Regions from separate parts of the Streptomyces sp. NPDC046349 genome, predicted to be linked through region 2. Evidence: riboswitches for the same ligand, from Rfam matches in the RefSeq annotation. Region 2 holds a riboswitch; the other holds the start of a gene.
What was found. A riboswitch is a leader RNA that binds a small molecule or an ion and turns the genes downstream of it on or off. The one in region 2 is predicted to bind glycine.
Positions count from the first base shown of each region.

Region 1: it holds a riboswitch for glycine, as region 2 does, so the genes downstream of both, gcvP (aminomethyl-transferring glycine dehydrogenase) here and gcvT (glycine cleavage system aminomethyltransferase GcvT) in region 2, are expected to answer to the same signal.

Region 1 covers NZ_JBVJFK010000017.1:8,834-12,229, forward strand. Annotated here, with positions in the region: gene ACZ6JS_RS32065 (DNA polymerase IV) at 1-1,338, shown strand, start outside; gene ACZ6JS_RS32070 (PRC-barrel domain-containing protein) at 1,352-1,717, opposite strand; glycine riboswitch at 1,839-1,937, shown strand; gene gcvP (aminomethyl-transferring glycine dehydrogenase) at 2,133-3,396, shown strand, end outside.
Region 2 covers NZ_JBVJFK010000001.1:544,756-548,151, reverse strand. Annotated here, with positions in the region: gene ACZ6JS_RS02570 (enhanced serine sensitivity protein SseB) at 1-405, opposite strand, end outside; gene ACZ6JS_RS02565 (AAA family ATPase) at 517-1,176, opposite strand; glycine riboswitch at 1,382-1,485, shown strand; gene gcvT (glycine cleavage system aminomethyltransferase GcvT) at 1,657-2,772, shown strand; gene gcvH (glycine cleavage system protein GcvH) at 2,876-3,256, shown strand; gene glyA (serine hydroxymethyltransferase) at 3,272-3,396, shown strand, end outside.

The sequences.
Region 1 (3,396 bases), on a different contig from region 2:
CCGAGCCTGCGCGGCAAGGCAGTCATCGTCGGCGGCCTCGGCCCGCGCGGGGTCGTCGCCACGGCTTCGTACGAGGCCCGGCGGTTCGGGGTGCACTCGGCGATGCCCACGGCGCAGGCGAGGCGGCTCTGCCCGAACGGCGCCTACCTGATCCCCCGGTTCACGCTCTACCGGCAGGTCAGCGACGTGGTGATGGCCATGCTGCGGGAGCTGTCGCCACTCGTGGAACCGCTCAGCCTGGACGAGGCCTTCGTGGACCTGGAGGCGGGCGGGGTCGCCTTCGACTCGGGCTCCGCCCGGGCCACGGGCGAGCGGCTGCGCGCCGACATCAGGGCAGCCACCGGACTCAGCGGGTCCGTGGGTCTCGCCGGGTCGAAGATGCTGGCCAAGGTGGCCTCCGAAGAGGCCAAGCCCGCCGGGCTGCTGTTGATCGAGCCCGGCACCGAGCGGGAGCTGCTCGCACCGATGTCCGTACGCACCCTGCCCGGCGTGGGGCCGGCCACCGGCGAGCACCTGCGCCGCGCCGGGATCACCACGGTGGGGGAGCTGGTGGAGGCCGGGGAGGACGAGCTGGTCCGGATGGTCGGGCGGGCCCACGGCACCGGGCTCTACCGGATGGCGCTGGGCCTGGACGACCGGCCGGTCGTCGCGGAGCGGGACGCGAAGTCGGTGTCGGTCGAGGACACCTTCGACGTGGACCTGCACGACCGGGTGCGGATCCGGGGCGAGGTGCAGCGGCTCGCCGACCGGTGCGTGCAGCGGTTGCGGGGCTCCGGGCACTCGGGGCGCACCATCGTGCTCAAGGTCCGGCGCTACGACTTCTCCACGCTGACACGGTCCGAGACGCTGCGCGGGCCCACGGACGACGCGGCGGTGGTGCGGGAAGCCGCCGCGCGCCTGCTGGAGGCGGTGGACACCACCGGCGGCGTGCGACTGCTCGGGGTGGGGGTGACCGGTCTGGCGGACTACACGCAGGAGGACCTCTTCGCGCAGTCCCTCGCAGTCGAGGCGCAGGCGGAGGCTGCGAGCGAGGAGGGCGGTACGGGCGGTGCGGGCGATATGGCCGAGCCGGAGGCCGCCGACGGTGGCGCCGGGGCCCAGGAGGGGCCTGAGCCGCCCGGGGAGACGCAGGAGGCTCCTGAGCGCCGCTGGGCGGCGGGGAGCGACGTACGGCACGTCCTGTACGGGCCGGGGTGGGTGCAGGGCAGCGGGGTCGGGCGGGTGACCGTGCGGTTCGAGCGGCCGGGATCGGAGCCCGGCCGGGTGCGGACCTTCCGGGTGGACGACCCCGACCTGGAGCCGTCCGACCCGCTGCCGCTGGTGGGGGAGACGGTCTAGGAACAGTGCGGGGTCAGCCCTCGTCGCCCGCCAGGCGCCCGAAGTCGCGGTGGAAGTCGGACGGAAGGGTCGTGTCCAGGCCGTAGTGGTGGTAGAGCTGCAGTTCCTGCTCGGGAGAGAGGTGGCGGCCGACGCCGAAGTCCGGTGCGTCCTTGATGAGGGAGCGTTCGAAGGGCACGCGCAGGGTCTCGCCGACCATCTCGCTCGGCTCCAGCGGGACGAACGCGTCCCGGCTGAACAGACCGGTGCGGACTGCGGCCCACTCCGGGACACCCGTGGCATCGTCGAGGTAGACCTCGTCGATGGTGCCGATCTTGGCACCGTTGCGGTCGAACGCCTTGCGGCCGATCAGGCTGCGCGGATCGATGTCGGTCTGCACGGTCCCTCCAAATGGTCGCAACTGTCGCAACTGCTCCGTAGTGACTACAGAAGTGCATTTCCGCAGAAGAGGCCACTCGGGGAGCCCCTTGAACCCCGCTGGTAGTCTGGGTGACGGCTGTCGACCCTGTGCGGGAGAGTCCTCCGAATGAGCAAGACGGAGGCGCCGAAGGAGCAAATCCTCCCCGGAATCTCTCAGGCATACGTACCGCACGGACGAGGCCACTCTGGAAAGCAGGGCGGGTACCGGGCGCGCAGTGCCGGTCCCCCTCCTCACCGACGGTGAAAGCCGGATCTCACGGGAGACCCCCGTGACTCCGGTGAAACTCTCAGGTGCAGATGACAGAGGGGGAGGCCGTCCGGGTGCCAGCGCCGTGGTGCCCCTCGCAGGTCATATGACCAGGAGGCCTCCGTACATGACCGCCAACCGCATTCCGCTCTCCCAGCTGGAGCGAGGCATCCCCTTCGAACAGCGCCACATCGGCCCGGATGCCGAGGCGCAGGCGAAGATGCTCGCCCACGTGGGCTACGGCTCCCTGGACGAACTGACCGCCGCCGCGGTCCCGGATGTGATCAAGACCGCCGACGCGCTCGCCCTGCCCGAGGCGCGGACCGAGGCCGAGGTGCTCGCCGAGCTGCGCTCGCTCGCCGACCGCAACCAGGTCCTCACCTCCATGATCGGCCTCGGCTACTACGGGACCTTCACCCCGCCGGTGATCCTCCGCAACGTCATGGAGAACCCGGCCTGGTACACCGCGTACACGCCCTACCAGCCGGAGATCTCGCAGGGCCGCCTCGAGGCCCTCCTGAACTTCCAGACCGTCGTCGCCGACCTCACCGGCCTGCCGACCTCGGGCGCCTCGCTGCTCGACGAGGGCACCGCCGCCGCCGAGGCCATGACCCTGGCCCGCCGCGTGGGCAAGGTCAAGGGCAACGTCTTCCTGGTCGACGCCGACGCCCTGCCGCAGACCGTCGCCGTCATCGAGACCCGCGCCGAGCCGATCGGCATCGAGGTCGTCGTCGCCGACCTCTCCGACGGCATCCCCGCCGAGATCGCCGAGCGCGGCGTCTACGGCGTCCTGATCCAGTACCCCGGTGCCTCGGGCGCCGTCCGGGACATCAAGCCGGTCATCGACCAGGCGCACGAGCTCGGTGCCATCGTCACCGTCTCGGCCGACCTGCTAGCCCTGACCCTGCTGAAGTCCCCGGGCGCCCTCGGCGCGGACATCGCGGTCGGTACCACCCAGCGCTTCGGCGTCCCGATGGGCTTCGGTGGACCGCACGCCGGCTACATGGCCGTCCAGGACAAGCACGCCCGCTCGCTGCCCGGCCGCCTCGTCGGCGTCTCGGTGGACGCGGACGGCAACAAGGCGTACCGCCTGGCCCTGCAGACCCGCGAGCAGCACATCCGCCGCGAGAAGGCCACCAGCAACATCTGCACCGCGCAGGTGCTGCTCGCCGTCATGGCCGGCATGTATGCCGTCTACCACGGCCCGGACGGCCTGCGGACGATCGCCCGCCGCACCCACCGCTACGCGACGCTGCTCGCCGCAGGCCTGCAGGCCGACGGGGTCGAGACCGTGCACGGCTCCTACTTCGACACGATCACGGTCCGCGTTCCCGGCCGTGCGGCCGAGGTCGTCGCCGCCGCCCGCGAGGGCGGGGTCAACCTGCACCGGG
Region 2 (3,396 bases):
GGCGGCGGGTCCGTCGAGCGGGCTGCGGCCGAGGCGGCAGAGCTCCGCGACGGCGGGCGGGGGCAGCGGTACGCCGACGGCGCCCTCCGGATTGACCGCGATGCCGAGCTGCGGGGGCAGCCCCCGGGCGAACTCGACCGCCGGGGCCACCGCGAAGTCCATGCCGGGGCCGACACAGGCGAGGAACTGTGCCTCGGAGCTGTAGACGGGGACGTACGCCGCCCCGCCGATGTCCATGGTGGGCAGGTCCAGACCGGCCGTGTCGGGGCCGCCGCCGCCCGGCAGGGGCACCCACACCTGGCTGCGCCCGAGCACCTCCAGGATCCGCCCGCCGGCGTCCGCCTGCCCGAGCGCCGCCCCGAGCACCTGCTCCAGCTCATTCCCCGGCCAGCCGCTGCCCTGCATCTACCCCTGCCCCTGTCTGGTCCCGCCCGTGTGGTCCCGCGCGTGTCGCCCCGCAGGGTACCGGCCCCCGGGCCGGCGCCGCCCCGGGGGACCGGGGTGCGGGTCCTGCGGTCAGCCGTGGAAGCCGATTCCCGTCACGGCGGCGGCCGAGCGGCGGTCCAGAAGGGTCGCGGAGGCGCACCCGGCGGGCGGACGGCCCTCCTCGGCGTCGCGCAGCAGGCGGCCCACGGCGCCCCGGTGGCGGGCGAAGGCGTAGGCGGACACCCCGCGGCCCCGTGCGGCCTGGCCGGAGAGGGCCTCCTCGGGGCTGCTGTCCAGGAGGACGAGGTGCAGCGCCCGGCCCCGGCGGCGCGCGGCCGCGGCGAGCAGCCCGCGCACCCAGCTCTGGGTACCGCAGTCGTGGACGACGACGGAGGCTCCGGAGCGCAGGATCCGCAACAGCCCCCAGTAGTGCGCCGCGCGCACCAGCGGGCGGTAGACCGCGTACGGCAGCCGGGCGGGCATCCGGCTCTCCCAGCGCTCGCGGGTGTCCTGGGAGTCGACGGCCCCGCCCTCGGGCGCGGCCCGCTTGATCAGCGTGCTCTTGCCGCCGCCGGGCAGGCCGGAGACCACGACGATGTCGCCCTCGGCGAAGCCGAGCCGCCGGGGTCCGAGCAGCGCCGGGCCGCGCAGGTCGTGGACGAGGCCGAGGCCGCCGTCGGCCGCCCTCCGGCGCTCGCGCGCAGCGCGCCGCTGCGCCGGCACCGCCTCCACGGTTCCCGTCGTCGTCACCACTCCGAATCTCCGCACAGTGTTCGCCTCCCCCGAATCGGGTCACCGGGACCCTTGCCCACTGAGTGTAAAGAGACGGTAATCGGCATGTCCGGTTCCGCTCCGCCCGCTCGGAGGGGCGTACGAACTTTCGGACCCCGACCCCCGATCTCGGTCATGGCGTGCAATGATGTGCGCCATCTGGACCAACTGCATACCGGCCGCTTGAATCCGCGCGGGAGAGTCCCGGCACGCCGCAAGGCCGTGCGCGGGCGCCGAAGGAGCAAGAACCTCCCTTGAATCTCTCAGGCCCCGTACCGCGTGGATGAGGCAGATCTGAAAAGCGAGCTGCGCGGCAGCTCCACCCAAGGTGCAAGTCGGGGAGACCGGCGATCGGACGATCGGCGGAACTCTCGGCGAACCTCTCAGGTTCCGATGACAGATGGGGAGGAACCTCCTCGTCATGTCATGTCGATGCCCTGGGACCCGGGAGCCACACCCATGAGCACTGCCCCCCGCCTGACCGCCCTCGATGCGCTGCACCGCTCGCTCGGTGCGACCATGACCGACTTCGCGGGCTGGGACATGCCGCTGCGGTACGCCAGTGAGCGCGACGAGCACAACGCCGTGCGCACCAAGGCCGGCCTCTTCGACCTTTCGCACATGGGCGAGATCACGCTGACCGGCCCGGAGGCCGTCAAGGCCCTGGACTACGCGCTGGTCGGCAACATCTCGACCGTGGGTGTCGGCCGCGCCCGCTACACGCACATCTGCCAGGAGGACGGCGGGATCGTCGACGACCTGATCGTCTACCGCCTCGGCGAGACCGAGTACATGGTCGTCGCCAACGCCTCCAACGCCCAGGTCGTCCTGGACGCCCTGACCGAGCGCGCCGCCGGCTTCGACGCCGAGGTCCGCGACGACCGCGACGCCTACGCGCTGATCGCGGTGCAGGGCCCGGAGTCCCCCGGCATCCTTGCGTCGCTCACCGACGCCGACCTGGACGGCCTCAAGTACTACGCGGGCCTGCCGGGCACCGTCGCCGGCGTGCCCGCGCTGATCGCGCGTACGGGCTACACCGGCGAGGACGGCTTCGAGCTGTTCGTCGCCCCCGAGCACGCCGTGGAGCTGTGGCAGGCGCTGACCAAGGCCGGCAAGGGCGTCGGCCTGGTCCCGGCCGGCCTGTCCTGCCGCGACACCCTGCGCCTGGAAGCGGGCATGCCGCTGTACGGGCACGAGCTGACCACCTCCCTGACCCCGTTCGACGCGGGTCTGGGCCGGGTCGTGAAGTTCGAGAAGGAGGGGGACTTCGTCGGCCGCGCCGCCCTGGAGGCCGCCGCCGAGAAGGCCGCGAGCCAGGCGCCGCGCAAGCTGGTCGGCCTGGTCGCCGAGGGCCGCCGGGTCCCCCGCGCCGGCTTCCCCGTCGTCGCCGGCGGCAAGGTCGTCGGCGAGGTCACCTCGGGCGCCCCGTCCCCGACGCTGGGCAAGCCGATCGCGATGGCGTACGTGGACGCGGAGCACGCCGCGCCCGGCACCTCCGGCGTCGGCGTCGACATTCGCGGTACGCATGAGCCGTACGAGGTCGTCGCGCTGCCGTTCTACAAGCGGCAGAAGTAACCCTCCGCGCACGACGTCCGCCGTCCGGGTACCCGTACGGCGCCGTCTCAGTACCCAAGACCGCAGTTCGTATCCACTCCCCCGCATCCAGGAGAATCAGGCCATGAGCAACCCCGAGAAGCTGCGTTACACCAAGGAGCACGAGTGGCTGTCGGACGTCGTGGACGGCGTCGCGACGGTCGGCATCACGGAGTTCGCGGCCAACGCGCTCGGTGACGTCGTCTACGCCCAGCTCCCCGAGGTCGGCGACACCGTGACCGAGGGCGAGACCTGTGGCGAGCTGGAGTCGACCAAGTCGGTCAGCGACCTGTACTCCCCGGTCTCCGGCGAGATCGTCGAGGCCAACCAGGACGTCGTCGACGACCCGGCGCTCGTGAACACCGCCCCGTTCGAGGGCGGCTGGCTGTTCAAGGTCCGCCTCTCCGAGGAGCCCAAGGACGCGCTCTCCTTCGAGGAGTACACCAAGCTCACCGCCGGTAACTGACCCCAGGGGACCCTGATGTCTGTACTGAACACCCCTCTCCACGAGCTCGACCCCGACGTCGCCGCCGCCGTCGACGCGGAGCTCGCGCGCCAGCAGTCCACCCTGGAGATGATCGCGTCGGAGAACTTCGCTCCGGTCGC